Regions from separate parts of the Azospira sp. genome, predicted to be linked through region 3. Evidence: predicted binding sites of a transcription regulator. Region 3 holds the regulator's gene; each other region holds the start of a gene.

Region 1 (7,634 bases), on a different contig from region 3:
CGGCGATGCGCTCGGCGATTTCCTGGGCACTGTCGGCGGTGCAGGCGGAGGCCCGGGCAGGGACGATGGAGACATCCAGGATGCCCTTGCGGTGCTGGTTCTCGCCCACGGGGAAGCAGGCCACCTTGCCGTTTTCATCCCGGGCCAGGACCACGGAGACTTCGTAATCCAGGGGCAGCTTCTGCTCCAGCACGCAAGCCTCGCCCTTGAAGCCGCGGAAGGCGGCCAGGGCCTCCTCCCGGCTGTTCACCACGGCCTGGCCCTTGCCGTCGTAGCCGAAGCGGGCCACCTTGAGGATGCCCGGGAACAGGCCGGCACTGGCCGCTTCCAGGTCGGCCTCGCTGCGGATGGCGGCGAAGGGGCCGTGGGGCAGGCCGTTATCCTGGAGGAAGGTCTTCTCGACGATGCGGTTCTGGCAGACGGAAACAGCCGCCGCAGCGGGACGCACCGGCAGGAACTTGGCCAGGTAGTCCAGGGTGTCGGCAGGAACGTTCTCGAATTCGGTGGTGATGGCGGCACAGCCCTGGGCCAGTTCGTCCAGGGCGGCATAGTCGTCGTAGGCGGCCGCCAGATGGCGCTCGGCGATCTGACCGGCGGGACTGTGGGGATCCGGGTCCAGGACCCAGACCTTGTAGCCCATTTCGTGGGCGGCAGAAACGAAGAAGCGGCCGAGTTGGCCGCCGCCGAGCATGCCCAGGGTGGCGGGAGGCAGGATCATGGCCATGGTTTCCGGGTCTCCGCTCACACTTCCGGCAGCTTCATGGCCAGAACCTTCTCGCTCTGGGCCTGACGGAAATTGGCCAGCTTCTCGGCCAGCTCCGCATCATGGGTGGCCAGCTGGGCCACGGCGAAGAGGGCGGCGTTGGCGGCACCGGCTTCGCCGATGGCGAAGGTGGCGACGGGAATGCCCTTGGGCATCTGCACGATGGAATAGAGGGAGTCCTGGCCGGAAAGGTGCTTGGAGGGCACGGGCACGCCCAGCACCGGCACGATGGTCTTGGAGGCCAGCATGCCCGGCAGGTGGGCGGCACCGCCGGCACCGGCGATGATGGCCTTGAGGCCCCGTTCGGCAGCAACGGCGGCATAGTCGAAGAGCAGGTCCGGCGTGCGGTGGGCGGAAACGACGCGGGCCTCGAAGGGCACGCCGAATTCCTTGAGCATGACGGCGGCCGCCTGCATCACGGGCCAGTCGGAATCGGAACCCATGACGATGCCGATCACGGGGTGCTTGGGCTGGTTCATTGCGCTGCCTTTCGCTCGGCGGCCTCGATGGTGTTGGCCAGGAGCATGGTGATGGTCATGGGGCCGACGCCGCCGGGCACCGGAGTGATGAGGGAAGCCACTTCCTTGCAGGAATCGAAATCCACGTCGCCGCACAGCTTACCGTCGGGCAGACGGTTGATGCCCACGTCGATGACCACGGCGCCGGGCTTGATCATGTCGCCGGTGATCATGCGCGGACGGCCCACGGCAGCCACCACGATATCGGCGCGGGAGGTGTGGAACAGCAAATCCTTGGTCTTGGAATGGCAGATGGTGACGGTGGCGCCCGCATTGGTCAGCAGCAGGCCCATGGGCTTGCCGACGATGTTGGAGCGGCCCACCACCACGGCTTCCTTGCCGGCCAGGTCCACGCCGCCCTTTTCGAACATCTTCATGACGCCGTAGGGAGTGCAGGGGATGAAGCGGGGATTGCCCTGGGCCAGGGCACCCACGTTCTCGGCGTGGAAGCCGTCCACGTCCTTCTCGGCGGAAATGGCCTCGAGCACGGCTTCTTCGTCGAAATGCTTGGGCAGGGGCAGTTGCACCAGGATGCCGTGCACCTTGGGATCGGCGTTCAGTTCGGCGATCTTGTCCAGCACCACCTGGGGATTCACATCCTTGTCGTAGGTGATCTTCTCGGAATACAGGCCCACCTTCTCGCAGGCATTGACCTTGTTGCGCACGTACACCTGGGAAGCGGGGTCTTCACCCACCAGAATGACCACCAGGCCGGGGCGGTGGCCCTTGGCCGTCAGGGCTGCGACGCGGGACTGGAAGCTTTCGCGCAGCTCCTGGGCCAGCGCGTTGCCGTCGAGAATTTGTGCCGTCATGGATTTCTCTGCCAACAAAAAAGAAAAGGGGAAAGGCGAATGCCTTTCCCTTTGAATTGCCGCAATTTTATCAGAACCCCGGGGAGAATGGACCCTCCCCCGGATCGCGGCCTGCCCGAGGCTCAGGCCAGAGCCGCTTCGGCAGTGGCGGCCACCGCGGCCCGACCGGCGGCAAAGGCCTTGCGGTTCTGCTCCACCACCTTCTCGCCCTTACGGGCGAAGCGCTGCAGGATGCAGTTAAGCAGGATGTCGGCGGAGAAGGGCAGATGGTCGGCCACCGCCCCCAACATGACCGTGTTGCCGAGACGGATGTCCCCCAGATCCTTGGCGATGGCCATGGCGTCGAAGGCCACCACGCGGCAGCCGGAATCCTTCATGGAACCGACGGGATCCGCGGGGTAGTCGTAGAGCCCCAGGTCCACCACCGGCGGGGTCAGCTGGGCGGTGTTCATCAGGGCGATACCCTCGGGTACCAGCATGTGGCGCCAGCGCATGGCCTCGGCCGCCTCGAAACCCAGCAGCACATGGGCGGTGCCCGGGGTGATCTGGGGCGACAGCACCTTGGGGCCGAAACGCAGATGGGACGAGACCACGCCGCCGCGCTGGGCCATGCCGGCCACTTCGGTCTTCTTCACGTCGTGGCCCAGGGCGATGGCTGCCTCGGCCAGGATTTCCGTGGCCGTCATGACCCCCTGGCCGCCGATGCCGACAACAAGAATATTGGTCGTTGCAATGCTCATGGCGCGCTCTCAGTGCTTCTTGAGGATGTTGATGGGCACCACCGTCTCCGCATGGACGATGGCATCGGGGGCGCAGGGCTGGACGCAGAGGCCGCAGCCGGTACAGGCAGCAGTCTCGATGCGCACGAAATTGAGGTCCACTTCCCGGCCGTTGGGCTTGATGGCCTTTTCCCGCCGGGTGACGTGGATCGCCGGGCAGCCCACTTCGACGCAGTTGCCGCAGCCGGTGCATTTGTCGTCCATGACCGTGAAGGGCTTGAGCTTGTGGTAGGCCTCGGTCAGCACGCAGGGCTGGTCGGTGATGATGACGGAAGGCTCGGCCACCTTGACCTCCTCGCGGATGGCCTTGAACAGCACCGGCAGCTCGTAGGGGTTCACCTTGTGCACCCGCTCCGGCTTGACGCCCAGGGCCTGCACCAGCTTGACGAAATCCACCCGCGGCGCTTCGTTGCCGTGGATGTCCAGGCCGTTGCCCGGGTTGTTCTGGCCGCCGGTCATGCCCACGGCCCGGTTGTCCAGCAGCAGCACGGTGACGTTGCCCTGGTTGTAGACGATGTCCAGCAGGCCCTGCATACCCATGTGCAGGAAGGTGGAATCACCGATCACCGCCAGGATGCGCTTGTCCTTGTCCGACTCGCCCCGGCCCTTGTCCAGGCCCAGCGCCACTCCCATGGATGCCCCCATGGAAATGCACGTATCCAGGGCATTCCAGGGGTGGCCGGCCCCCAGGGTATAGCAGCCGATGTCGCCGGCGATGGTGATGTTGCGCACCTGAGACAGGGTGTAATAGACGCCCAGGTGGGGGCAGGCCACGCACATGGTGGGCGGCCGCGGGAACACCTGCATCGGCGCCACCGCGGTGACGGCCGGCACCGGTTCGCCGCGCAGCTTGGCGATGGCGGCCTTGAGCACGGGCGGCGCCAGCTCGCCGATGCGGGGCAGGATGTCCTTGCCGTGCAGGGCGATGCCCTGGGCCTTCAGCTCGGTTTCCAGCAGGGGCTCCACCTCTTCCACCACCACCACTTCGTCGCACAGGACCGCCAGTTCGCGGCACTTGTCGATGGGTGCCGGGCAGGAGAAGCCGAGCTTGAGCACCGGTGCCTCGGGGAAGGCTTCCTTGACGTGCATGTAGGCGGGGCCGGAGGTGATGAAGCCGAGGCGGCGGTCGCTGCCGGCCTCGATCACGTTCAAGGGAGAAACCTCGGCCTCGGCCTTGAGAGCGGCTTCCCGCTCGAACATCAGGGGCAGGCGGCGGGCGGCGCCGGAGGGGGTCATCACCCAGCGGGCCGGCTCCTTCTTGAAACCGGCACCCACATGCTCCTGACGTTCGCCCACGGTGACCAGGGCCTTGACGTGGCAGATGCGGGTGGTGAGGCGCAGGATCACCGGCACCTGGAAGCGCTCGGACAGCTCGTAGCCGAGCTTGGTCATCTCGTAGGCTTCCTGGGAGTCGGCGGGCTCCAGCACCGGCAGGTGGGCGAAGCGGCCCCAGTAGCGGGAATCCTGCTCGTTCTGGGAGGAGGAGAGGCCCACGTCGTCAGCCACGGCGATCACCAGACCGCCGGCGACGCCGGTCAGGGTCAGGGTCATGAGGGCGTCGGAGGCCACGTTCATGCCCACGTGCTTCATGCAGCAGAAGGAGCGGGAACCGGCGTAGGCCGCGCCCACCGCCACTTCCAGGGAAACTTTTTCATTCACCGACCACTCTGCGTAGAGGTCCGGATAGGTCGAAATGACTTCCAGCATTTCCGTCGCCGGCGTGCCCGGATAGGCCGCGGCAACCTTGACACCGGCCTCCCAGACGGCGCGGGCAACGGCTTCGTTGCCGGACATGAGCAACCGGCTCTGGGCCGGCACGGGCGCAATAGCGGCCATGTTGTCTCCCCCTGCTTTGTTTCAGGTGTTGATAAAGCGGGGGATGTTAACAGGCTCCATACGGTGGCGTCTTGACACAAGTCAACGACACGGAGGGGATAGATGCCTGAAAACAATGACTTCTGGCCATGAAAAAGGCATGCATTGCAGTCGCTTTGAAAATGCATCGCATTACCCGGTAAACCCCCTAGTTTCGGCAACCGGATTTGCGTATTACCATTGGTCCCACCGCGAAAAACGTGAAATAGTTGGCACAGGAGACCCGGAATGAATAATGCACCGCAGCAAAAGAGTGCGTTCTGGCAGTTGTACGAAAATATAGAAAAAACCTTCTTCAATTCACTTTCGAAGAAACTGTCCAGTTTTCTGCTGCTTTTCTGCGTAGACCTGGGTTATCTGGGCGTCTATTTCTACCAGCAAAACACCATCCAGCAATTGCTGCATAGCGGCAATGCCAGCCCCGAACTGCTCGCCCGCATCGGCGCCAGCCTGGATAGCGGCCTCTACATCATGGGCGGGCTGACCCTGTTGGCCCTGGTCATGAACATCGGCCAGATCCTCTACCTGCGCCATCTCATCGTGCGGCCGGTGAAGGTCATCACCGGCATCTTCAACGAGATCGCCCGGGGCGAAGGGGATTTCTCCCGGGACCTGCCCCTCATCACCCAGGACGAATTGCGGGAGCTTTCCGCCGGTTACAACCGCTTTGCCGAAAAGATGCGGCAGATCATCGGCGAAGTGCGCAAGATGTCCGTCAGCATCGCCCGGGAGGCGGTGCTGGTGAAGGCCCGGGTCGAGGACACGGTAAAGAGCGCCCGGGAACAGGTACGCCTGACGGAGACCGTGTTCACCGCCAGCAGCGAAAGCACCCGGGCCATCCAGGACGTTTCCGGCAGCACCCACGCCATTTCCGACTCGACCCACGGCAACCTGGACATCGCCCGGCAATCCCTGGGCGAGATGCAGGACATCGCCGGCAAGATCAACGCCGTCAGCGACAAGGTGACCCGTTTCAACCAGACGGTGGACGACCTTTCCCACCGCTCCGAGAGCGTCAAGCAGATCGCCGCCCTGATCCGGGACGTGGCCGACCAGACCAACCTGCTGGCCTTGAACGCCGCCATCGAGGCGGCCCGTGCCGGCGAGGCGGGCCGCGGCTTCGCCGTGGTGGCCGACGAGGTGCGCAAGCTGGCGGAGCGGGTGAACAAGGCCACCGCCGAAATCGCCGGCAACATCAACGGCGTCATCACCCTGGTGGAAAACACCCGCAGCGAAAACGACGAGATCAACGCCGACGTGCTGCAGACCCGGGAGGTGGTGAGCCGCTCCGCCGAGCAGTTCCAGCGCATGGTGGGGGATTTCGAAGGCACCAGCGAAAAGCTGCTGCAGATCGCCGCCGCCATGGAGGAACTGTCCGCCACCAACGAGCAGGTACATGAGAACGTGGACGGCATCCACCGCCTCTCCGGCAGCGTCGCCCAGCACATGGAGGAATCGGAACAACGCACCCTGGAGCTGGCCCAGGCCACCGAAGCAGTGCAGGAGCTGGTGTCCCGCTTCAAGATCGGCGCCGGCGCCTTCGACCAGGCGGTGGACCGCACCCGCCGCTTCCGCGACGACCTGCAGGCCGAACTGGAAGCCATGGCCAAGCGGGGCATCAACATCTTCGACCGCAGCTACCAGCCCATTCCCGACACCAACCCGCAGAAATACAAGGTCAGCTGGGGCGACACCTATGCCCAGACCTGCCAGGGCCTGCTGGAAAGCTGTCTCAAGGACATCCCAGGCTGCGCCTTCGCCGTGGGCATGACCAGCGACAGCTACCTCTCGGCCCATAACCTGAAGTACTCCAAGCCCCTCACCGGCGATTACGAGACCGACCTGGTGGGCAACCGGGTCTGCCGCAAGTTCGAGCGCCCCTCGGAACTGCGCTCCGCCGCCAACACGGAACCCATGCTGCTGCAGACCTACCAGCGGGATACCGGCGAAGTGCTGTGCGACATCGCCATGCCCATCTACGTCGGCGGCCGCCATTGGGGCAACGTGCGGGTCGGGGTGCCGGCCGACGCCCTGCTTGCCACGTGAGAAGCCGGAGCCGCCCCGGGTTCGCGCCCGGGGCGCCCAATTCCCCGAACCTGATCCAGGACAAAGCCGGGCGAACTTAGTCCGGCGACAATGTGCCACCGACCTGCCGAAGGAAAGCCATGACCAAGACTCCCCTCCTCGCCGCCGCCCTGCTGGCCCTGGGCGCCCAACTGGCCCACGCCGCCCAGCCCCTGCCCGCGGTGGATGTTTACAAGAGCCCCTACTGCGGCTGTTGCGGCCAGTGGGTGGAACACATGCAGGCCGCCGGGTTCACCGTGCGCAGCCACAACGTGGACGACGTGCCCGCCGCCCGCAAGCAGCTGGGCATGCCGGACAGCCTGGGTTCCTGCCACACCGCCCGCATCGGCAACTACGTCATTGAGGGCCATGTGCCCGCCGCCGACGTCCAGCGCCTGCTCAAGGAAAAGCCCAAGGCCGTGGGCCTGGCGGTGCCGGGCATGCCCCAGGGCGCCCCGGGCATGGAAACGGCCCGACCCCAACCCTACGACACCCTGCTGGTGAGCAACGACGGCCAGACCCGGGTCTTCGCCCGGCACTGAGCCGAGCCCGCCGGGAAATAGCAGAAAACAGCAGCAAACAAAAAAGGGGCCGATGGCCCCTTTTTCAATGGTGATGCTCCGGCAGGAGCTAGTCCGGCCGCCCCATGGCGTCGCGGATGGCCTGCTTCGTGTTCTCCTGGTGGATGATGAAGAAGGCGACGATGGTGGCCGGCAGCCAGCCGATCAGGGTCACCTGCAACACCAGGAGGACGATACCCACCATGACGCGGCCCTTCAGCATGACCGCCAAGAAGGGCAGGAACAGGGCCAGGATGTAGGAC
Region 2 (7,634 bases), on a different contig from region 3:
CGTCTCAACGCCATGGAGCGGGACGGCCAGCTGCTGCGCAACCGCAAGAACTCCTACATCCTGCCGGAGAAGGCAGACCTGATTCCGGGCAAGGTGGAAGGCCATCCGGACGGCTTCGGCTTCGTCAAACCGGACGACGGCAGCGACGACCTGTTCCTCGAGCCCAAGCAGATGGACAAGGTGCTGCACGGCGACCGGGTGCTGGTGCGCTGCATCGGCCTGGACCGCCGCGGCCGTCGCGAGGCCACCATCGTCGAGGTGCTGGAGCGGGCCAACACCCGCCTGGTGGGCCGGCTCATGGAAGAGCACGGCATCCAGTTCGTGGTGGCCGAGAACAAACGCATCAGCCAAGACATCCTGATTCCCCCCACCGCCATGACCGACAAGCGGGCCAAGCTCAAGGCCCGGCCCGGCAATGTGGTGATGGTGGAAATCCTGGAGCAGCCCTCCCGCTATTCCCAGCCCATCGGCCGCATTGTCGAGATTCTCGGCAACTATGCCGACCCGGGCATGGAAATCGAAATCGCCCTGCGCAAGCACGACCTGCCCTTCGAGTTTTCCAAGGAGGCCCAGGCCGAAAACAAGGCGGTGCCGGACAAGGTCAAGAAGAGCGACCTCAAGGGCCGCGAAGACCTGCGTCAGCTGCCCCTGGTGACCATCGACGGCGAGACCGCCCGGGACTTCGACGATGCGGTCTTCTGCGAGAAGGTGGGCCGGGGCTGGCGCCTGGTGGTGGCCATCGCCGACGTCTCCCATTATGTGCGTCCGGGCATGGCCCTGGACCAGGAGGCCTATGACCGGGGCAACTCGGTGTATTTCCCGCGGCGCGTCATTCCCATGCTGCCGGAGAAACTCTCCAACGGCATCTGCTCCCTCAACCCGGACGTGGAACGGCTGGCCATGGTGTGCGACATGAACATCAGCGCCACCGGCAGCATCGGCAAGTACCGCTTCTACCCGGCCGTGTTCCGCTCCCATGCCCGCCTCACCTACAACCAGGTGTGGGGCTGGCTGTCCGGCGAAAGCCAGCCGGAGAACGAGGTGCATCAGGCCCTGCAGCCCCACCTGCAGAACCTCTACAAGCTCTTCCAGGTGCTGCTCAAGGCGCGCAAGAAGCGGGGTGCCATCGACTTCGAGACGGTGGAAACCCAGATGCTGTTCAACGCCCAGGGCAAGATCGAGAACATCGTGCCCGTGGTGCGCAACGACGCCCACCGCCTGATCGAGGAATGCATGCTGGCGGCCAACGTCTGCGCCTCCGGCTTCCTGCATGAGCACAAGCAGGCCTGCCTGTACCGGGTGCACCAGGGACCGACGCCGGAAAAGCTGGAGAACCTGCGGGCCTTCCTCGGCGAATTTGGCTTCTCCCTTGCCGGCGGCGACGAGCCCAAGGCCAAGGATTACGCCGAGCTGCTGGAAAAGATCCAGGGCCGTCCCGACACCCAGCTGCTGCAGACGGTGATGCTGCGCTCCCTGCGCCAGGCCCAGTACGCCCCGGAAAACCTGGGCCACTTCGGCCTGGCCTACGAGGCCTACACCCACTTCACCTCGCCCATCCGCCGCTATCCCGACCTGCTGGTGCATCGCGCCATCAAGGCGGTGCTGGCCGGCGAGACCTACAACCCGGGCAAGTGGGAAGACATCGGCCTGCATTGCTCCGGCACCGAGCGCCGGGCCGACGAGGCCACCCGGGACGTGGACAACTGGCTGAAGTGCTTCTACATGAAGGAGCGCATCGGGGAGGAATTCGAGGGCACCATCGCCGGCGTCGCCGCCTTCGGTATTTTCGTCGCCCTGGACGAGGTCTTCGTCGAAGGCATGGTGCACGTTTCCGAACTGGGCGAGGACTATTTCCACTTCGAGCCGGCCAAGCACCAGATGCTGGGCGAACGCAGCGGCAAGCGCTTCCGCCTCGGCGACCGCCTGCGGGTGAAACTGGTGCGGGCCGACCTGGAGTCCGGCCGCATCGACTTCATCCTGGCCCAGGAAAAGAAAGAAGGTCCGGCCGGCGACGACGAGGTGGTGACCTGGCGCAAGAACACCACGGGCAAGCCAGCCCTGGGGGCAGCTGCTCCGCAAGGCAAGCCCCGTGCGGGTTCTGGCGGTGGCAAGCCCGGCAAGTCCGCCCCTGGCGGCAAAGCGGGCGGTCCGGGTCAGGGCGGTCATCGCGGCAAGAGTCCGGCCGCTGCCAAGACGGGCGCTCCCAAGCGGAGCGGCAAGGGCGGGGCGAAGGGCGGCAGCAAGTCCGCCAGCAGGGGCGGCGCCAACAACGGCGGCCGCAAGGGGCGCTAGGCCCCGTTGCCGTGTCTCAGGTCTGGCCGGCGAGCCCCGCCGGCAGGGCCTGGGCCCAGCCCAGCTCGGCCACCAGCCGGGCAAAATCGCCCTCCAGGGGCGCTTCCAGCAGCAGGGGGGCGCCGCTGGCCGGGTGTCTCACTTCCAGACGCAGGCAGGCCAGCAGCAGGCGCGGGCAGGCGAAGTGCTGGGCGAAGAAGCGGTTGTGCTTGCCCTTGCCGTAGGTGGCGTCGCCGATGATGGGATGGGCGATGTGCTTGAGATGGCGCCGCAGCTGGTGCTGCCGGCCGGTGGCCGGCTCCAGTTCAAGCAGGGCGTAGCGGCTGCTGGGATAGCGGTCCACCGCCAGCGGCAGTTCCACCGTGGCCAAGCGCCGGTAGCGGGTGAGGGCGGCCTGGGGCTCCCGGTTCATGCGCTCCCCCTGCCATTCCCCGTCGTCGAACTGGCGGCTGAGGGCATGGTCGATGACGCCGGCTTCCTCCGGATGGCCGCGCACCACCGCCACATAGGTCTTGTGCACCGTCTGGGCCTCGAACTGGCGCCCCAGTTCCCGGGCCATGTCGCTGCTGAGGGCGAACAGCAGCACGCCGGAAGTGCCCCGGTCCAGGCGATGGGCCGGGTAGACCCACTGGCCGATCTGGTCCCGCAGCAGCTGCACGGCGAAGCGGGTCTCGTGCCGGTCCACCAGGGAGCGGTGCACCAGCAGGCCGGGGGGCTTGTGGATGGCGATCAGGTGCTCGTCGCGGTAGATAATCGGCAGCATCCGCTCGGTTTTCCTCGGTAACGGTGGTGGCAAAGGGGAGGGGCATCCTAGCAGGAATTGCTGCCCGAGGGCTTCCCGCCGGCCTCCCCGCATCCGCCGAAGGCCGCCCTGGCGCCCATCCCGCAGCTGTCTTGATGCGTATCAACGACGCCCCATTTCTTCCCGCGTTCAATGGCAGCCACGATCTCCAGGGAAGAAAAAATGTTCCGCATCTCCCAATTCATGGACGAGCTGGTGACCCCCAGCACCGTCGGCCCCCGCCGCAATCCGCCCGGGCCGGTGGTGATCTGGAACCTGGTGCGCCGCTGCAACCTCACCTGCAAGCACTGCTACTCCATCTCCGCCGACAAGGATTTTCCCGGCGAACTGAACACCGAGCAGGTGTTCACCGTGATGGACGACCTCAAGGCCTTCCGCGTGCCGGTGCTGATCCTCTCCGGCGGCGAGCCCCTGCTGCGGCCGGACATCTTCGACATCGCCCGCCGCGCCAAGGGCATGGGCTTCTACGTCGGCCTTTCCTCCAACGGCACCCTCATCAGCGAAGCCAATATCGACGCCATCGCCGACATCGGCTTCGACTACGTGGGCGTCAGCCTGGACGGCATCAAGGAGACCCACGACAGGTTCCGCCGCCTGGAAGGGGCCTTCGACGCCTCCCTGGCCGGTATCCGCCTGTGCAAGGAACGGGGCATCAAGGTGGGCGTGCGCTACACCATGACCCAGGACAACGCCCACGACCTGCCCGGCCTGCTCAAGCTGATCGAGGCCGAGGGCATCGACAAGTTCTACTTCTCCCACCTCAACTATGCCGGCCGGGGCAACAAGAACCGGGCCACCGACACCCATCACCTGGCCACCCGCCAGGCCATGGACCTGCTCCTCGACACCTGCTGGGACTACCGGCAGAAGGGTCTGCACAAGGAATTCGTCACCGGCAACAACGATGCCGACGGCGTGTACCTGCTGCGCTGGGTGGCCCGCCGCTTCCCGGACAAGGTCTCCCACATCCGCGCCAAGCTGGAGCAGTGGGGCGGCAACGCCAGCGGCGTCAATGTGGCCAACATCGACAACCTGGGCAATGTGCATCCGGACACCATGTGGTGGCACCACACCCTGGGCAACGTCAAGGAGCGGCCCTTCTCCACCTTGTGGAACGACCTCTCCGACCCCCTCATGGCCGGCCTCAAGCAGCACCCGCGGCCCGTGGAGGGGCGCTGCGGCGCCTGCGCCTACCTCAACATCTGCAACGGCAACACCCGGGTGCGGGCCCAGCAGCTGACCGGCAATCCCTGGGCCGAAGACCCGGCCTGCTATCTCAGCGACGAAGAAATCGGCGTCAAAAAGGTAACCGAGGTATCCCTATGAAAACCCGCGCCCAGGCCGCCAGGCGGCCGTCCTCCCTGGCCTTCTGGCTGCTTTCCGTACCCCTGGGCCTGGGGGCGCTGTGGCTGGCCAGCCGGCCGGCCCACGCCGCCGATGCCAACGCCCCGGCCCTGTTCCAGCAGCACTGCGCCGCCTGCCACGGTACCGATCGCCTGGGGGGCATGGGCCCGGCCCTGCTGCCGGAAAACCTGGAACGGCTGAGAAAGGCCGAAGCCCTCAAGACCATCAGGGAAGGCCGGGCCGCCACCCAGATGCCGGCCTTCAAGGACCAGCTGAGCGAGGCCGACATCGCCGCCCTGGCCGACTACGCCTACGCCCCGGTGAACCCCAAGCCCACCTGGACGGAGAAGGACATCCGCGCCTCCCGCATCCAGCACGTGGACGAGAAGACCCTCTCGCCCAAGCCCGTCTTCAAGGCCGACCCCATGAACCTCTTCGTGGTGGTGGAAGGGGGCGACCATCACGTCTCCATCCTCGACGGCGACAAGCTGGAGCCCATCCACCGCTTCCAGTCCCGCTACGCCCTCCACGGCGGGCCCAAGTTCTCCCCCGACGGCCGCTTCGTGTATTTCGCCTCCCGGGACGGCTGGTTGACCAAGTTCGACCTGTGGAACCTGAAGGTGGTGGCCGAGGTGCGGGCCGGCATCAACACCCGCAACGCCGCCGTCTCCGGCGACGGCAAGTACGTCATGGCCGCCAACTACCTGCCCCAGGATCTGGTGCTGTTCGACGCCGACCTCAACCTGATCAAGGTGATGGAGGCGAAGAGCGCCGACGGCAAGGAAAGCTCCCGGGTTTCCGCGGTGTACGATGCCGCCCCGCGCAAGAGCTTCGTCGCCGCCATGAAGGACATGCCCGAGGTCTGGGAAATCAGCTACGACCCGGAAGCCCATCCCATCTACGACGGCCTGGTGCACGACTACCAGTACAAGGAAGGGGTCTCGGTGCCCGGCTTCCTCAACCCCCGCCGCACCCGCCTCACCGATCCCCTGGACGATTTCTTCTTCGACCAGAGCTATTCCGAGGTGATGGGCACCAGCCGGGAAGGCAAGGGCCAGGTGGTGAACCTGGATGCCCGGCGCAAGGTCTCCGAACTGCAGCTCTCCGGCATGCCTCACCTGGGCTCCGGCATCACCTGGAACTGGCAGGGCCGCACCGTGATGGCCTCCACCAACCTCAAGGAAGGCAAGGTGACGGTGATCGACATGAAGGACTGGAAACCGGTGAAGGACATCGTCACCCGGGGAGCCGGCTTCTTCCTGCGCAGCCACGAGAACAGCCGCTACGCCTTCGTCGATTCCATGATGAGCCCGGCCAAGGACACCCTGCAGGTGATCGACAAGGACAAGCTGGAGATCGTCAAGGAACTCAAGCCCGTCCCCGGCAAGACCCTGGCCCACATCGAGTTCACCAAGGATGGCCGTTACGCCCTGGCCAGCCTGTGGGAAATGGACGGCGCCCTGATCATCTACGACGCCAGGACCCTGGAAGAGGTGAAGCGCCTGCCCATGAAGAAGCCCGTGGGCAAGTACAACGTGTGGAACAAGATCACCCGTTCCGAAGGCACCAGCCACTAGGCTGGGCTCGGCAGCCCGGCGGGCTTTCCTGCTGCCGCGATGGCGGTGGGGGAGGCCTGGGTAAGGAGTGATGGGAAGGGAACTGCCCGGCCGGGCAGCAGCGCCCTGGATGTGACCAGGGGCGGCAGGGGCCCGGTAACCCGGGCGGTGTTCCGTCAGAGCCGCTGCAACAGCTTTTCCAGGGCCCGGTGCACCGTTTCCGCCTTGAAGGGTTTGACGATGTAGCCCTGGATGCCGGTCTGGATCAGTTCCCGCACCCGGTTCTGGTCCGCTTCCACGGTGACCATGATCACCGGCATCTGGTGGCCTGCCGCCCGCAGGGCGCGGACGAACTGGCCGCCATCCATGACCGGCATATTCCAGTCGCTGACGATGGCGTCGATGCCGCCGGCCTGCACCATCTCCAGGCCGGCCTGGCCGTGGGAGGCCTGCTTGACGGCAAAGCCCACCTCCTGGGCGATGGCGGTGAGGATGCCGCGCATGGACTCCACGTCGTCCACCACCAGGAGGGTCTTGGCTGCCATGGCCGGAGCAGACACCGCCTAGAGGGCGGCGTTCTGGCTTTCGATGTAGGCGAACAGCTCGTCGTACATTTCCACCAGGGCATCCCGCTCGGCACTGCCCTCGGTCCACTTGCGGGTGGCGGCCAGTTCCAGGGCTGCCCGTTCGGTGGCGGAGCGGCTGGCGATTTCCACCTGCTCGCCGTTGATGATGGCATTGACGTCGGCCCGGGCCTTCTGGGCCAGGGACACCATGCGCATGGAGGTTTCCATCCTGCCGGCACCCTGGCCGATGGTGCCCGCCAGTTCCTCCACCACGGAGGCGGAGCTGGCGGAGCCGGCCAGTTCCTGGCTGAAGGTGTCGGCGGTGCCGCGGGCGTCGGAGACGGCGCCCCCCAGTTCTTCCATGCGCCGGGAGACGTCTTCCATGGCGCCGGAAACGTCGCCGATGGCCTGGGTGATCTCCACCGCGGCCTTCTGGGACTGGTCGGCCAGCTTGCGCACCTCGTCGGCCACCACAGCAAAGCCGCGGCCCGTCTCGCCGGCCCGGGCCGCCTCGATGGCGGCGTTGAGGGCCAGCAGGTTGGTCTGCTTGGCGATGGCGTCGATGTGGCCGGTCAGCTGGCGGATGGCGTTGGTCTTGCCGTCCAGCTCGTGCAGGGCCTCGGCGCTGTGCTGGGCCGAGGTCTGGGCCTGACCGAGGGCGGCGGACATGGATTCGGCTGCACCGGACATGGCGCCAGCGGATTCGGCGAAGGCCCGGGCCAGGGATTCGGCCTGGGCCGATTCCTGGGCCACGGTTTCCAGGGCCTCGCTGACCCGGCCGATGGCGGTGGACAGGCCCCGTTCCGAACGCAGGAAGATCTTCGACAGCAGGGCCTCCCGGGCCACGGATTCCCGGGCCTCGTCGAGGCGGTCGAGCATGCCCTGCATCTGCTCCAGCACGTCGCGGAAGGTGCCGTGCAGGCCCGCGGTATGCAGGCGGCGCCAGGGGCGGCCCTGGGTCGAGGCAGCCATGGCGCCGAGCATTTCGCGGAAGGCGGTTTCGGTCTGGTCCAGGGCTGAGTTGATGCTGATGCGGATGGCGTCGAGCTGGGGATCGTCGATGCTGCGGGGCAT
Region 3 (7,634 bases):
GCCTCCCGCTGGACCGCCGGCGCCCTGGCCTTCACCCACCTGCTGACGGCCGGCTTCATGCTGCAGACCATGGTCGGTGCCCTGCTGCAGATCCTGCCGGTGGCCACCGGCGCCGGCGTGGCCCGGCCCCTGGGCGTGGCCCGGGCGGTGCACGGCCTGCTTACCCTGGGGCTGCTGTTCCTGGTGGGGGCCTTCCTCACCTACCGCAGCGAACTGTTCCAGGGCGCCCTGTTGTGTCTCGGTGGCGGCATTCTTATCTTCCTCGTTGCCGTCGGCCGGGCCCTGGTTCAGATTCCCATGGGCAGCACCATCCAGTGGGCCCTCAAGCTGGCCGTGGCCGGCCTCGGCGTGACGGTGCTGCTGGGCCTGTCCATGCTGGTCAACCTGGCCTGGGGGCTGTCCTGGCCCCTGCTGGAAATCACCGGCATCCACCTGGCCTGGGGCCTGGTGGGCTGGGGCGTGCTGCTGCTGTCCGGCGTCGCCTACGTGGTGGTGCCCATGTTCCTCCTGACGCCGGCTTTTCCCGGCTGGCTGACCCGGCTCCTGGCGCCCCTGCTGTTCCTGCTGCTGGCCCTGTGGAGCGGCGCCGAGGCGGCCGGCTGGGGCGGCGCCCCCCTCCTGGCGGCCCTGGTGGCGGCCGGTTGCGGCACCTTTGCCCTGGCGACCCTGTGGTTGCTGGTGCGCAGCAAGCGGGCCAGGCTCGATGCCACCCAGCGCTACTGGCGGCTGGGGCTGGCCTGCGCCGTCGGCGGGGCGGCCCTGTGGGCGGTGGGGCAGCTGTGGCCGGCCCTGGGCCTGTGGCCCGGGCTGCCCCTGCTGCTGGGCATGCTCCTGCTGGTGGGCGGGTTCATGTCGGTGATCACCGGCATGCTGTACAAGATCGTGCCCTTCCTCATCTGGCTGCATCTGCAGAACGCGGGCCAGGGCCGGGTGCTGGCGCCGAACATGAAGCGCATCCTGGCCGAGAGCGCCATGGCGCGGCAGATGGCGGCCCATGCCGCTTCCCTGGCCCTGCTGCTGGCCGCCGTGGTCCGCCCCGCCTGGTTCGCCTGGCCGGCCGGACTGGCCCTGCTGCTGTCCAACCTGTGGTTGCTGGTGAACCTCTGGCGCTGCCTGCAGGTCTATCGGCGGCACCTGCGGCATATCGGCGAGCAACTCGCCACGGCTGCCTGATTTTTCGGAGATTCCATGTTCAAGGCCTTTTTCAGCGCCCCCCACCGGGTCATGTTCGCCCTCGGCGCCCTGCAGAGCCTGCTGGCGGTGCTGTTCTGGGCGGCGGACCTGGGCGGCCGCTATGCCGGACTCTATGGGGCTCCGGCCTGGGCCCTGCCCGGCATCTGGCTGCATGGGGCCCTGATGCTGTTCGGCCTGTTCCCCCCCTTCATCTTCGGCTTTCTCATGACGGCCCTGCCCAAGTGGGTGAGCGCCCCGGCCCTGACGCGGGGCCAGTACCTGCCGGCCTTCGCTCTGCTGGCAGGCGGCTGGCTGCTCTTCTGGGGCGGCCTGCTGGCGGCGCCCCTGGCCGTGTCCGGCCTGGTGGTGGCGTCCCTCGGCTGGCTGTGGGGCTTGGTCGCCCTGGCCCGGGCCGTGACCTGGCCCCAGCCCCGGGGCTTCGCACCGGACCGTTCCCACGCCTACGCGCTGCTGGCCGCCCTGGGGCTGGGCCTGGTCGCCCTCTGGGCCTATGCCTGGGGCCTGGCAGCCATGGCCGGCGACGGGGTGCGGGCCGGCATCGAGCTGGGGCTGTGGGGCTGCCTGCTGCCGGTGTTCTTCATCGTCAGCCATCGCATGCTGCCCTTCTTCACTGCAGCGGTGCTGAAGAACTACACCATCTACCGACCCATGCCCCTGCTGTGGCTGGTGCTGGCCTGTTTCCTTGGCCACGCCCTGCTGGCCCTGGTCGGCTGGCACGGAGCCCTGTGGCTGCCGGACGCCGTTGCCGCCGCCGTGGTCATCCATTTCTCCTGGAAGTGGCAGCTTCGGCGCAGCCTGGCGGTGCCCATGCTGGCCATGATCCACGGCGCCACCGTCTGGCTGGGCCTGGGGCTGGTGCTCTATGCCTGCCAGGGGCTGGCCCTGGCGCTGGGCGGCAGCTTCGGCGGCCTGGCGCCCCTGCACGCCATCAGCATCGGCTATTTTGTTTCCATGCTGCTGGGCATGGTCACCCGGGTCACCCTGGGGCATTCGGGCCGGCCCATCAACGCCGGGGATCAGACCACCTGGCCCCTGTTCTGGCTGTTCCAGAGCGTGCCCCTGCTGCGCATCGCCGGCGAGTTCCTGCCCCTGTCCGGCCCCTTCAACCTGCAGTGGCTGGCCAGCCTGGCCTGGCTGCTGGTGTTCGCCCTGTGGGTGCGGCGCCACGGCGCCATGTACCTGCGGCCCCGGCCCGACGGCCAGCCCGGCTGACGGATCGCGGAGCCATCCCATGTACCTGGCCCTCAAGCATCTGCACATCACCTGCGTCGTCCTCTCCGGCCTCGGATTCCTCCTGCGCGGATTCTGGATGCTGCAGGAGTCGCCTCGACTGCAGGGGCGCCTGCCGCGGGTGGCGCCCCATGTGGTGGATACCCTGCTGCTCGGCAGCGCCCTGGCCCTGGCCTTTCTCTCCGGCCAGTATCCCTTCGTCCAGGGCTGGCTGACGGCCAAGGTGCTGGCCCTGCTGGCCTACATCGGCTGTGGCAGCGTGGCCCTCAAGCGGGGGCGCAGCAAGGCGGTGCGGGGCATCTTTTTCGTCATGGCCCTGTCGTGTTTCGCCTATATCGTTTCCGTTGCCCTGACGCGTCATCCCGCCGGCTTCTTCGCCGGTCTGTGAAAGGAATTGCATGAGCCACAGCCTGTTGGGCGCCGCCGCCCCCAGTTTCGACGAACCCCTGGAAATGCTGGATGCCTGTCACGGTCGCATCCAGGCCCAGATCGAGACCCTGCGTCGCCTGGTGCAGCACCTGCCCCGGCACGGTGCCGACCAGGCTGCCCGGGAGGCGGCCCAGGGCGTGCTGCGCTATTTCTCCGTGGCCGCTCCCCATCACCATGCGGACGAGGAGGATGACCTCTTTCCCGCCCTGCGGGCGAGCCAGGCGGTGGCCCGGGAAGCGGCGGTGGCGGCTCAGGTGGAGGCCCTCATCGAGCGCATCCTGGCCGATCACCGGCGCATGGACCGGGCCCGGGACGAGGTGCTGGCCCGCCTGCAGGCCATCGTCGCGGCCCAGCCGGGGGAATGCAGCGAGGCCCTGCCGGCGGCCATGGTGGAAGGGCTGGCCGAGCTTTATCTGGGACACATCGATCTGGAAACCCGGGAGCTGCTGCCCCTGGGGCGGCGCCTGCTGTCCCCCGAGCAGGCGGCCGCCGTCGGCCGCAGCATGGCGGCACGGCGGGGGGCGGTGTTTCCGGAAGGGGAACAGTAGGACTGCCGGCACTCCTGGACTAAGCCCGGGCAATAATCCGGGCAATAAAAAAAGCGGCTCCGCGGAGCCGCTTTTTTGTTTGACGCTTGCCCGGGATCAGGCCGACTGGTGGGTCATCAGCTTTTTCAGGCCCGGGATGTCCAGGATGCGGATGTGCTTTTGCTGCACGGCGATCAGACCTTCTTCCTGGAAGCGGGAGAAGGCGCGGGAAACGGTTTCCAGCTTGAGGCCCAGGTAGCTGCCGATTTCTTCCCGGGTCATGCGCAGGTAGAACTCGGCGTGGGAATAGCCGCGGGCGGTGAAGCGCTGGGAGAGATTGAGGAGGAAGGCGGCCAGCCGTTCTTCCGCCCGCATGGTGCCGAGCAGCATCATGACCCCGTGGTCGCGCACGATCTCCCGGCTCATCACCTTGTGGAAGTGGTGCTGCAGGGCCACGATCTCCCGGGACAGGCCTTCCAGGCGGGGGAAGGGGATGATGCAGACTTCGCTGTCTTCCAGGGCCACCGCGTTACAGGAATGGTGTTCGGTGCTGATGCCGTCCAGGCCCAGCAGCTCGCCGGCCATCTGGAAGCCGGTGACCTGGTCGCGGCCGTCTTCCAGCAGCACGTCGGTCTTGAAGAAACCGGCGCGGATGGCGTAGATGGATTCGAAGGCCTCCCCGGCCCGGTACAGGTGGTCGCCGCGCTTGATCTTGCGGCGGGTGCTGACCAGTTCGTCCAGCTTGGACATCTCGGTCTCGTTGAGACCGTAGGGAAGACACAGTTCTTGCAGGTTACAGTTCGAGCAGGCGGTCTTGATGACCGACAGGGTAATTTCTTGGGCGCTGGTCTTCTTCAACGGCATGCTGTTCCTCGCTGGGCCAAGGGCGTTCGGATGGTGGTAACCTGCGCCGGAAGGCCCTTTGGAAGCCTTTGATCCAGGTCAACGTGCCCCAGTTCCTGCACCACGATAATAAGCCGCACCTAATGTGTGGTTCTGCAACGACTGTTTTTCAATGACATTTACCGCCAACAACCTGGTTTTCGATCCCCAGATCATCCGCCGCTTCGACGTCAATGGACCGCGCTACACGTCCTATCCGACGGCTGACCGTTTTGTCGAAGCCTTCGATGCCGAGGCCCTGAAGCTGTGGTTGGGCAAACGCAACATCGGCGGTATCAGCCGACCGCTGTCATTATACTTCCACATCCCCTTCTGTAACACCATCTGCTACTACTGCGCCTGTAACAAGATCATCACCAAGGATCACGGCCGCAGCGCCAAGTACATCAAGTACCTGGGCAAGGAGATGGCCCTGCAGGCCGAGTACCTGCTGGACGGGGATCGGGAAGTCTCCCAGCTGCACTGGGGCGGCGGCACGCCCACCTTCCTCTCCCATGAGGAAATGCACCAGCTGATGGACCTCACCCACCGCCATTTCAAGCTGGTGGATGGGGCCGAGATTTCCATCGAAGTGGATCCGCGCAAGGTGGACCGGCCCACCGTGGCCCTGCTCGGCGAGCTGGGCTTCAACCGCATGAGCCTGGGCGTCCAGGATTTCGACGAGCGGGTGCAGCAGGCCATCAATCGCATCCAGACCGAGGAAGAAACCTTCACGGTGATGGACCAGGCGCGCAAGAGCGGCTTCAAGTCCATCAGCGTGGACCTCATCTACGGCCTGCCCCACCAGACGGTGATGGGCTTCAACCGCACCCTGGAGCGGGTCCTGGCCATGGACCCGGAGCGTCTCTCCATCTACAACTATGCCCACCTGCCGGGCCTCTTCAAGCCCCAGCGGCGCATCAACGAGAGCGACCTGCCCAACGCCGACACGCGCCTGCAGCTGCTCTCCCTGGCCATCAAGAAGCTGACCGATGCCGGCTACGTCTTCATCGGCATGGACCACTTCGCCAAGCCGGACGACGAGCTGGCCGTGGCCCAGCGCCAGGGCCGGCTGCACCGCAATTTCCAGGGCTACTCCACCCATGCGGACTGCGACATGCTGTCCTTCGGCATTTCCTCCATCGCCAAGGTGGGGCCCACCTACAGCCAGAACTACCGCACCCTGGACGAGTACTACGACCGCCTGGACGCCGGCGTGCTGCCGGTGCTGCGGGGCATCGAGCTGACCGCCGACGACCTGCTGCGCCGTTCCATCATCCAGGCCCTGATGTGCCATTTCGAAATCTCCACCGAGTCCATCGAAATCGCCCACCTGATCGACTTCAAGAAGTACTTCGCCGCCGAACTGGAGGACCTGAAGGAACTGGAGCGGGGCGGGCTGGTGAAGGTGGACGACAAATGGATCACCGTGCTGCCCCCGGGACGTCTCCTGGTGCGGGCCATCTCCATGGTGTTCGACAAATATCTGCGCGCCGATCGGCAGCGCACCCGTTACAGCAAGGTCATCTGACCGGGCTACGGGATACCGCGTTTAACTTGAGGCAAGCCTCAGGGGGGAAAAGCCGGGCGCTGGGGGAAACCCCAGTGCCCGGTATAATTTTGGCCATGGCCTTTTTCACTTTCCGCACGGCGCTCCCACGTGGCTGACTCCTTCCTGCCCACCCTGCTTTCCGTCCTCCTCGTCGGCTTTCTCGGCGGCACCCACTGCATCGGCATGTGCGGCGGCATCGTCGGCGCCCTCTCTCTGGGGCAGGCCGGAGGCAGCCGCTGGTCCCTGCATCTGGCCTACAACCTGGGGCGTATCGCCAGCTATGGCCTGGCCGGCCTCCTGGCGGGGGCCGTCGGCGCGGCCGGCGCCCACCTGGGAGAGCAATGGTCCCTGCGCCTGGTGCTCTACGTGCTGGCCAACCTGATGCTGGTGGCCCTGGGCCTTTATCTGCTTGGCGCCACCCAGGCCCTGGCGTGGACCGAGCGGGCAGGCCAGGGCCTGTGGCGCCGTCTGCAGCCCTTTTCCAAACGTTTTCTGCCCGCCCGCAGCCCGGCCCAGGCCTTTCCCCTGGGCTTGCTGTGGGGCTGGCTGCCCTGCGGTCTGGTATACAGTGTGCTGACCACCGCCCTGGTGAGCGGCAGCGCCGCCCGGGGCGGCGCGGTGATGCTGGCCTTCGGCCTGGGCACCCTGCCCAACCTGCTGCTGGCCGGCCTCCTGGCGGCGCGGCTGAAGGATTTCGTGCGGCGCCCCTGGGTGCGCGGCATCGCCGGGCTGAGCGTGCTCGGCTTCGGCCTGTGGGGCCTGCTGGGTGCCTGGCGCCTGGCCCATAACATCTAGAAATGCTGAGGAGCAGACGATGCTGAATTTCCTGCTGGCGGTCGATGGTTCCGCTTGTTCCCTGCGGGCCGTGGATCACCTGATTTCCCGCCTCTCCTGGTACCGGGAAGTGCCGACGGTGCACCTGCTCTACGTGCATCCGCCCATTCCCGACGGCCGGGTGCAGCGCCACCTGGGCCACGAAACCCTGGAGCGCTACTACCGGGAGGACAGCGTGGAACGCCTGGAGGCGGCCGAGGCCAAGCTCAAGGCCGCCGGGGTGGCCTACCAGCGGCACATCCACGTGGGCCAGCCGGGGGCCGTCATCGCCCATCAGGCCGCTGAACTGGGGGCCGACCTGGTGCTGCTCGGCAGCCACGGCTGGAGCGCCATCGCCGGGGCCGTCATGGGCTCGGTGGCCACCCGGGTGGTGCATGAAACCACGGTGCCCGTCCTGCTGGTGAAATAGGCGGCAGGCCGTCTGCCAGCGCAGCCGGCCTGATCCCCGGCATGAGCGGGCGGGGAGGAGGGCTGCGTCCATCCCCGCGCAACGAAGAAACCCCTGGCCGTGCCGGCGGTCTGTAACCATGGGGTTTGAGCCCCTCTGTTACTGGCGGCTAAGGGCGCCTGCGCCCATAATTAGCCATTGCTAATGTTTCTTGCCGAGTTGCCCGTGTCCCAGTCCCCTGCCGCTCCTTCTTCCTCCCGCCTCGACCTGCCCATTGCCGGCATGACCTGCGCCGCCTGTTCGGCCCGCATCGAGAAAGTGCTGAACCGCCTGCCCGGCGTGGAAGCCAGCGTCAATCTGGCGGCGGAGCGGGCCAGCGTCGCCTTGAACAGCGAGGAAACCACGCCCCAGCGGGTGGTGGAGGCCATCGAGAAGGCCGGTTTTTCCGTGCCGCCGGCCACGGTGGAACTGGAACTTACCGGCATGACCTGCGCCGCCTGCGCGGCCCGCATCGAGAAGGTGCTGAACCGTCTGCCCGGCGTCGAAGGTGCGGTGAACCTGGCCGCCGAGCGGGCCCGTATCCGCTACGTGCCGGGTC
Region 4 (7,634 bases), on a different contig from region 3:
CTTCACCGTGGTGTCCATCAGGCGCAGCAGGCGCTCGCCTTCGGTGAACACGACCCGGGCGTGGTGGGTGCGCCGGGCCCGGGACAGGTCGGGCAGCAGGGAGGCGATGAAGACCTGCCACTGGGCGTCCACCTCCTTCAGCTGCAGCGCCAGCTCGGCCACGCCGTGGCTGTTCTGCTGCAGCTCGGCCAGGTTGCGCGCGAATTCCCGCACCGATTCGGTCAGGGCCGGCTCCCCCAGGTCTTCGCAGCCGGGCCAGTCCCAGAAGAGGAAGAGCTTGCACACCCGCTGGGAGATCATGCGGTTGCGCCCGGCCGTGTTCACGTAGTGGGCGTCCGGCGTCTCGCCGCACAGTTCGGCGGCCTTGGTCATGGCGTCGGTGGCCTCCAGCATCTTTTCGCTGAGCCCCAGCACGGCGGCGGCCTCGGCCGGGGTGGCGCTGCCCAGCAGGGCTTCCCGGTAGGCGGGCCAGATGGCCTGCACCGCCTGCAGCCGCTCGCCCACCTGGGGCGCCAGCGCCAGGCCGTCGAGGCGCTTGTCCACCCGCTCGAAATCCCCCACCAGGGCCCGCAGGCGCACCTGGTACTTGGCCGGCGGCAGGCCGGTGGCGATCATGGCCCAGGAGGTGGCCAGACGCTGGGAGAGGACGCGCAGGCGGCCGCAGAGATTGACCAGGGCGCCGGCGGAAAGCTTCTTGCGGGGGCGGATGATCTCTGCCCGTTCGCGCCGGGAAAAGCTCATGCGCCGCTCCGGGTTGCCGTTTTCGTAATCCCGCAGGGCGGCGTTCTGGATGTAGAGGACGCGCCCGTCCACCACGATCAGGCCCAGGTCGATCAGCTCCCGCAGGCAGCGGGAGAAGGACTCGGGGGTGATGCCCAGGCGGGCGGCGATCATTTTCTTGCTCGGGCGCAGGGTCACCGGCGTTTCGCCGGCGGACTTGAGGGCTTCGCCGCCCTGGGCCAGCAGGTAGTCGAGGACCCGCTGGGTGGCGGAGAGGCCGTAGTGGTAACTGGTGACGTCGCATTCCGTGCTGCGCAGGCGCAGGGCCAGGAGCTGGATGAGACGGTCGCTGAGGGGCAGGTCCTGCTGCACGATGGCGCGCAGGCGCCAGGCGTCGATGACCAGGATCAGGCTGCTGCCCAGGCTCTCGCACTGGGAGGTGTAGCGCTCGGCGCCGAACACTTCGCCGGGGGCCAGGAGCTGGGGGCTCTGGATCAGTTCCAGGGTCTTCTCCACCTCGCCGGCCAGGCGGGTGCTGCGGCGCAGGGTGCCGCGCACCAGGACGAAGGCTTCCTTGACCGGGCTCTGCACGGAAAAGATCTGGGTGTGGGCGGGAATGGAGACGACCCGGCTGGCGGCCAGCAGCTGGTCCGTCACGCTGTCGGCCAGGCCGTTGAAGAGGGGGATGTCCGACAACAGCTCCCGGCTGCAGCGTCGGCTTTCCTTGGGACTGAACATGGGCGATTCCGGCTAGGGGTGACCAATGAAAAGACGAGAGAAGGATCACCTTCTCTCGTCTTGCTGGGATGCCGCTTCAGGAGAGGCTAGACCCCATTAGTACACATCGTGCTGGGTGTTGTAAACGTTGAACTTGCCCGTCGGCGTCACCAGCTTGGGGTCCTTGATCACGGCCTTCAGCTTGCGGGTCTTGTCGTCCACCACGACGATGGCCGATTCCTGGTCCTTGCCGTTCCACACGGAGAACCACACTTCGTCGCCGGCCTTGTTGTACTCGGGCTGGACGATGCGCTTGGGACCTTCCTTGATGCCGGACCAGTCGCCGATGGGCAGCAGCTCGTAACCCTTGTCCAGGTTATTCACGTCCCACACCGCCACGGACTGGCTGATGTTGGCTTCCGGGTTGAGGGTGGTGTCCACCCACAGGTTCTTGGACTTGGGATGGGTCTTGAGGAACAGGGAACCGCCGCCCAGGCCCTTCAGGGTACGCACCACCTTCCAGGCATTGTCGCCGTGCTTCACCGGGTCGGTGCCGATAAGGGAGATGGAATCGTCGCCCAGGTGGCCGGTGGCCCACACGGGACCGAACTTGGGATCGACGAAGTTGGCGCCCCGGCCCGGGTGCGGCGTCTTGCCCACGTCCACCAGCTTGGCCAGCTTGCCGTCCTTGGTGTCGATCACGGCGATCTTGTTGGAGGCGTTGGCCGCATCCATGAAGTAGCGGTGGGTGGATTCGAAACCGCCGTCATGGAGGAAGGGGGCCGCCTCGATCATCTTGATCTTCAGGTTGCTGAGATCGCGGTAATCCACCGAGTAGACCATCCCGGTTTCCTTCACGTTCACGAAGAACTCCGGATTGAAGTGGGAGGAGACGATGGCCGCCACCCGGGGTTCCGGATGGTAGTCCTGGGTGCCCACGCTCATGCCCCGGGTGGAAACGATCTTGCGCGGCTTGAGGGTGTCACCGTCCATGATGACGAACTGGGGCGGCCAGTAGGTGCCGGCGATGGCGTACTTGTCCTCGAAGCCCTTGGCCTTGGAGCTTTCCACCGAGCGGGCTTCCATGCCCACCTTGATCTCGGCCACGGTGTCCGGCTTTTCCATCCACAGGTCGATCAGGTTGATCTTGGCGTCGCGGCCGATGACGAACAGGTAGCGGCCGGAGGCGGACATGCGGGAGATATGCACCGCGTAGCCGGTGTTGAGGATGCTGACGATCTTCTTGCTGTCGCCGTCGATCAGGGCGATCTCGCCCGCGTCGCGCAGGGTGACGGAGAAGAGGTTGTCCAGGTTGAGGTTGTTGAGCTTTTTCTTCGGCCGCTTTTCCACCGGCACGATCACCTTCCAGCTGGCTTCCATTTCCTTCAGGCCGTACTCGGGCGGGGCCGGGGGCGTCTGCTGGATGTAGCGGGCCATGAGGTCCACCTCGTCGTCGCTGAGCACGCCGGAAGTGCCCCAGTTGGGCATGCCGCCGGCAGAGCCGTACTTGATGAAGACCTTGAGGTATTCCAGGCCCTTGGCGATGGTCAGGTCCGGGGTCAGGGCCTTGCCGGTGGCGCCCTTGCGCAGCACGCCGTGACAGCCGGCGCAGCGCTCGAAGAAGATGCGTTTGGCCTTCTCGAACTCGGCCTCGGTCATTTTCGGTGCCAGGGGATTGATGTCCTGGTGCATGGGCACGCTGGCCAGGGGCGAGCCGCCGCCGGCCTGGTAGTCCCGCATGGTGGCGTCGCCGTGGGATTCCGGCGTGCCGGCAAAGGCGAACTGCACGGCAAAGGCCAGGGCCGGAATGGCCGCCAGCCTGAGTAGGTTGAAACGCTTCGTTTTCATGGCTCCCTGTTCCTGAAAAAATTGAGTGAGGAGGCCCCAATTTCTTCAGCGGCAGAAAACGTACTTTGATCAGGGTCAATAGAATCGGGCGTCACGGTGGCAGCTGGGTTCCGCGCCCCATGCAGGCTTGACGCGCGTCAAGGTTGTCCCGCCGGCATGGTCCCGGCGGCGCGAAAAAAGGCCATCGCCGCCCCCCGAAAAACGGGGACGCCGCCCCGGCCCTAGAGGGGCAGTTCGGCCTGGACCAGGGGTGATGGCAGGGCCGCCGCTGCCGCCGCCGGCAGCAGGGAACTGGCCCGCACTCCGAGCAGGCGGAGGCGCTGCTGCAGGGGCACCCGCTTCAGGCATTCGCCGGCGGCCTTGCGGATCGCCGCCCCGTCGGCGGTGGGCACGGCCAGGGTGAGGTCCCGGGTCACCGACTGGAAGTCCGCATAGCGCAGCTTGATGCCGATGGTGCGGGCCACGTAGCCCTGGCGCGCCAGGTCGTCGGCCACCCGCAGGCACATGCCGGTGAAGATTTCCGACAGCTCGGCCCGGTCGTGGCGGGCGTGCAGGTCCCGGGAGAAGGTGCTTTCCCGGCTGATGGACTTGGGCTCCCGGGAGGTGCTCAGGGGCCGTTCGTCGATGCCGTGAGCAGCCCGGTGCAGCCAGGCGCCGGTGCTGCGGCCGAAGTGCTGCACCAGCATTTCCGGCGGCGCCGCCGCCAGGTCGCCGATGCTGTGGATGCCCAGCTGGCCCAGGCGTTCGTTGGCCTTGGGGCCGATGCCGTTGATCTTCTTCGCCGCCAGGGGCCAGATGCGCGCCGGCACCTCCTTCATGCCGAGCACGGTGATGCCGTCCGGCTTGTCCAGGTCGGAGCAGATCTTGGACAGCAGCTTGTTGGGCGTGATGCCGATGGAGCAGGTAAGGCCGGTGGCGGCCAGCACCGCCGCCTTCAGGCGCCGGGCCAGGGGCAGCGTGGCCTCCTCGATGTGGCTGAGGTCGATGTAGATCTCGTCGATGCCCCGGTCCTCGATACAGGGCGCGATGGCCGCCACGGCGGCCTTGAAGCGGCGCGAATAGTCCCGGTAGGCGTCGAAGTTGGCCGGCAGCAGGATGGCGTCGGGCGCCAGCTGGGCCGCCTTCATCAGCCCCATGCCGGAAAAGACGCCCAGGGCCCGGGCCTCGTAGGTGGAGGTGGTGATGACGCCGCGCCCCACGTAGTCCCGCAGGCGGGCGAAGTGCAGGCTGCCGTCGGCCTGGCGCCGGGGCCGGTCCACGGCACGGCCGCCCACCACCACCGGCCGACCCCGCAGCTCCGGGTAGTGCAGCAGTTCCACCGAAGCGAAGAAGGCATCCATGTCCAGGTGGGCGATGCGCCGTTCGGGCAGCACCGCGGCAGGCATCGCTGTTCCAACCGCTGTTCCAACCGCTGATCCGGCCGCTGTTCCGGCCGCGGCAGCGGGCAGGTCGGCGGGCGGGACCGGGGCACGGGAATCGTCAGGGAGTGGGCAGGGCTCATCCTTCATGGCTGTATAAATATACAGCACATCGGCCGGGGCGTTAAGAGGCTGCCCCGGCCTGCCGGCGCGCCGCCCGTCCCACGTCGCCTTTCATCTGTCACCTGGCCTCCGCCCCCTTTCCCATGCCGCAGCACACCAATAGCGCCAAGGAGATGCCTGATTTCATCGGACCTGCCGGGCAGCGCTTATTCCATGAGCATTAACAGACCCCCTCCCCGGAAAGCCACTTACGGTAGGACTCTTGGCATATGACCTCTGGAGAGTGGCGTATTCATTGGCTTCCAGAGTGGGCGTAAGATGCATTTGCCCCTTTTGTCATCGGGGGTAAAGGGTTCCGCCGCCAGGCCCGCCCGCCCTCTGCCGCAGAGGGCGACGGCCGGCGCCGGGACCGTCCGCAGGCACGGGCGGCACCGGGCTAACACATCCCCGCCGGCTTCTCACCTAGGCGAGACCCCAGGGTCATTCCCGGGACTCGACCCGGGTCCCAGGCAGGGTTGCCGTGGCTATGATGGCGCCGCTCGATACATCGACACCGATACTTATAAGACAACGCTAGGGGTACTAACATGATCAATCTGCACAACCATCTGCTGGCCGTCACCAAGACCAATATGGAAAACACCCTGGACCTGGCCCACGGCAGCTTCGCCAGCATCGAGCGTCTCGCCAACCTCAACCTCAACACCGCCCGCGCCCTGCTGGAACACGGCATCGAGCACACCCGCTGCGTCATGGGCGCCAAGTCGGCCCAGGAAGTACTGGAACTGCAGACCAAGGCCACCCAGCCGGTCCTGGGCCAGACCCTGGCCTACCTGCAGAACGCCCAGCAGATCGTCACCATGAGCCAGCAGGAACACAAGGCCCGGGTGCAGCAGCAGGTCACCGACATGGGCCAGCAGGTCGCCGCCACGGTGGAACACGCCGTGGCCGCCGTCACCCGCCTGGGCAAGCCGATCAAATAATAAAAAATAGGGGGACCCGCCGGCCTCGCCCGGCGCTTGCTCGACCATGAGGACGGCCGGATCTCCTGGAGATTCGGCCTTTTGTTTTGGCGCCCCCGCCCCGGGCCGCGACACCCGCTGCGGCCTCCGCCCCTGCCCTGCCCGTCCTTACTCGCGGCCGCCCAGTTCCCGCCGTACCGCCCGGTAGAAGCGCTCGTAGAAATCCCGGGCGGCCACGGTCTCGCCCCGGGTCTTGACCTGGTTGTCGCCCTCGGTGCTGCTGCTGAAGGAAATGGGGGCCACCAGGGGCACACCGACGCTGGTGCTCTGGCGGGTGGTCTTGACGTCGAAATGCTCTTCCGTGGCGGTGACGAACAGGGTGGCGCCGCCCCGTGCCTCGCTGCAGGCCAGGTGCAGGCGCAGCTGGGCGTGACCCTTGTCGTCCACCCGGAATTCCTTGGCACCGCTGAAGGTCAGGGCGTCGCGCCCGGGCAGCACCACGTAACCGTCCCCCAGCAGGACCCGCCGGGCCGCATCGCACAGGGGCGCCGCCGCCGTGGGGAAATCCCGGCGATGGCGCGGGTCGGACTGGAAATCCTCCCGTTCCGCATAGCTGCCGGGACCGCCGCAGGCGGCCAGCAGCAGGGGCAGCAGCAAGAGGGCGCATCGTTTCATGTCGTTCTCCCTTCCGCCAGGGCCGGGCGGCCCCGCACCCCCTAATTTTGCGCCGCTTTGATGCCTTTTGCCTGCCCCGCCGGCGATGGCGGCGCCAAAGAAAAACGCCGCCGGCGCAAGGCCGGCGGCGTTGCCAGGGGAGAAGGAGAAAAGCTACAGGGCCCGCACCGGGGCGGCGGCGAAATGGCCGGCGCTGTAGTCGCGCATGGCCTGCTGGATTTCCTCCGCCGTGTTCATGACGAAGGGGCCGTACTGGGCGATGGGCTCGCCCAGGGGCCGGCCCGCCACCAGCAGCAGGCGGGAATCCTCCGCCGCCGCCAGGTGCACGCCGGGGGCGCCGTCATTGGCCAGGATGGCCATGTGCCGGTCGGGCACCACATTGCCGCCCACCTCCACGCTGCCCCGGTAGGTGTAGGTGAAGGCGTTGTGGCCGGCGGGAATCTCGTGGAACAGGGCGCTGCCGGCAGGCAGGTGGATGTCCAGGTAGAGGGGCTCCGTGTCCGGGCGCTGCACGGCCCCGGCCACGCCCTGGCTGGCGCCGGCGATGATGCGCACCCGCACGCCCGCGGCGGTGGTGTATTCGGGAATGGCGGCGGGCGGAATGTCCCGGTAGTAGGGCGCCACCATCTTGTTCCTGGCCGGCAGGTTGAGCCACAACTGGAAGCCTTCCATCAGGCCCTCCTCCTGCTCCGGCAGTTCGGAGTGGATGAGGCCGCTGCCGGCGGTCATCCACTGGGCGCCGCCGGGGCCCAGCAGGCCCTCGTTGCCGACGCTGTCGTGGTGGCGCATGCGGCCGGCGATCATGTAGGTGACGGTCTCGAAGCCCCGGTGGGGATGGTCGGGAAAGCCGCCGATGTAGTCCTCCGCGTTTTCGTTGCGGAAGGCGTCGAGCATAAGGAAGGGATCGAGGCGGCGCTGCAGGTTCTGGGTCAGCACCCGGGTCAGGCGCACGCCGGCCCCGTCGGAAGTGGCCATGCCCCGCACCAGGCGTTCCACGGCCCGGGAGGCGGCATTGGCAGCGTTGGCGGCAGCCGGTGCGGCCGGCGGCGCAGTGCGGTGGAGAGTGGTCATGGCATGGACTCCTGATGAAGCCGCATCCCGGGCGGGACGGCGGCGGGGAGGACGGGCCTCCCAGGTTAAACGGTGGACAGCGCCGGCCCAGGCCCGTTGCCCGCAGGCAGGGGACCGGACCGGCAGCGTCAGGCTCAGGCGGCGATGGCGTCGATCTGGG

Evidence for each region. The regulator FNR, encoded in region 3, switches genes on or off when oxygen is low (the NO sensors DNR and NnrR bind a similar motif). The targets are predictions, from matches to a motif close to TTGANCTAGNTCAA.
Region 1: OEL49_RS03265 (thiamine pyrophosphate-dependent enzyme) is a predicted target of FNR. The motif match lies at 4,780-4,793, and genes of this name have one in related genera.
Region 2: nirJ (heme d1 biosynthesis radical SAM protein NirJ) is a predicted target of FNR. The motif match lies at 3,187-3,200, and genes of this name have one in related genera.
Region 4: OEL49_RS04885 (nitrite reductase) is a predicted target of FNR. The motif match lies at 3,351-3,364, and genes of this name have one in related genera.

Annotation. Positions count from the first base shown of each region.
Region 1 covers NZ_JAOTRW010000002.1:709,128-716,761, forward strand. The annotation lists gene OEL49_RS03245 (5-(carboxyamino)imidazole ribonucleotide synthase) at 1-718, opposite strand, end outside; gene purE (5-(carboxyamino)imidazole ribonucleotide mutase) at 742-1,242, opposite strand; gene folD (bifunctional methylenetetrahydrofolate dehydrogenase/methenyltetrahydrofolate cyclohydrolase FolD) at 1,239-2,093, opposite strand; gene OEL49_RS03260 (indolepyruvate oxidoreductase subunit beta) at 2,216-2,833, opposite strand; gene OEL49_RS03265 (thiamine pyrophosphate-dependent enzyme) at 2,843-4,708, opposite strand; gene OEL49_RS03270 (methyl-accepting chemotaxis protein) at 4,976-6,793, shown strand; gene OEL49_RS03275 (DUF411 domain-containing protein) at 6,913-7,353, shown strand; gene OEL49_RS03280 (YqaE/Pmp3 family membrane protein) at 7,442-7,634, opposite strand, start outside.
Region 2 covers NZ_JAOTRW010000002.1:159,504-167,137, reverse strand. The annotation lists gene rnr (ribonuclease R) at 1-2,292, shown strand, start outside; gene OEL49_RS00760 (tRNA pseudouridine(65) synthase TruC) at 2,309-3,055, opposite strand; gene nirJ (heme d1 biosynthesis radical SAM protein NirJ) at 3,257-4,420, shown strand; gene OEL49_RS00750 (nitrite reductase) at 4,417-6,015, shown strand; gene OEL49_RS00745 (response regulator) at 6,171-6,539, opposite strand; gene OEL49_RS00740 (methyl-accepting chemotaxis protein) at 6,558-7,634, opposite strand, start outside.
Region 3 covers NZ_JAOTRW010000004.1:134,331-141,964, reverse strand. The annotation lists gene OEL49_RS06525 (hypothetical protein) at 1-1,173, shown strand, start outside; gene OEL49_RS06520 (NnrS family protein) at 1,189-2,406, shown strand; gene OEL49_RS06515 (SirB2 family protein) at 2,426-2,812, shown strand; gene OEL49_RS06510 (hemerythrin domain-containing protein) at 2,823-3,401, shown strand; gene fnr (fumarate/nitrate reduction transcriptional regulator Fnr) at 3,498-4,244, opposite strand; gene hemN (oxygen-independent coproporphyrinogen III oxidase) at 4,396-5,793, shown strand; gene OEL49_RS06495 (sulfite exporter TauE/SafE family protein) at 5,923-6,609, shown strand; gene OEL49_RS06490 (universal stress protein) at 6,629-7,057, shown strand; gene OEL49_RS06485 (heavy metal translocating P-type ATPase) at 7,241-7,634, shown strand, end outside.
Region 4 covers NZ_JAOTRW010000003.1:300,697-308,330, reverse strand. The annotation lists gene OEL49_RS04890 (type IV pili methyl-accepting chemotaxis transducer N-terminal domain-containing protein) at 1-1,458, opposite strand, end outside; gene OEL49_RS04885 (nitrite reductase) at 1,555-3,285, opposite strand; gene dinB (DNA polymerase IV) at 3,507-4,670, opposite strand; gene OEL49_RS04875 (phasin family protein) at 5,354-5,749, shown strand; gene OEL49_RS04870 (DUF2242 domain-containing protein) at 5,897-6,403, opposite strand; gene OEL49_RS04865 (pirin family protein) at 6,557-7,474, opposite strand; gene OEL49_RS04860 (FMN-dependent NADH-azoreductase) at 7,609-7,634, opposite strand, start outside.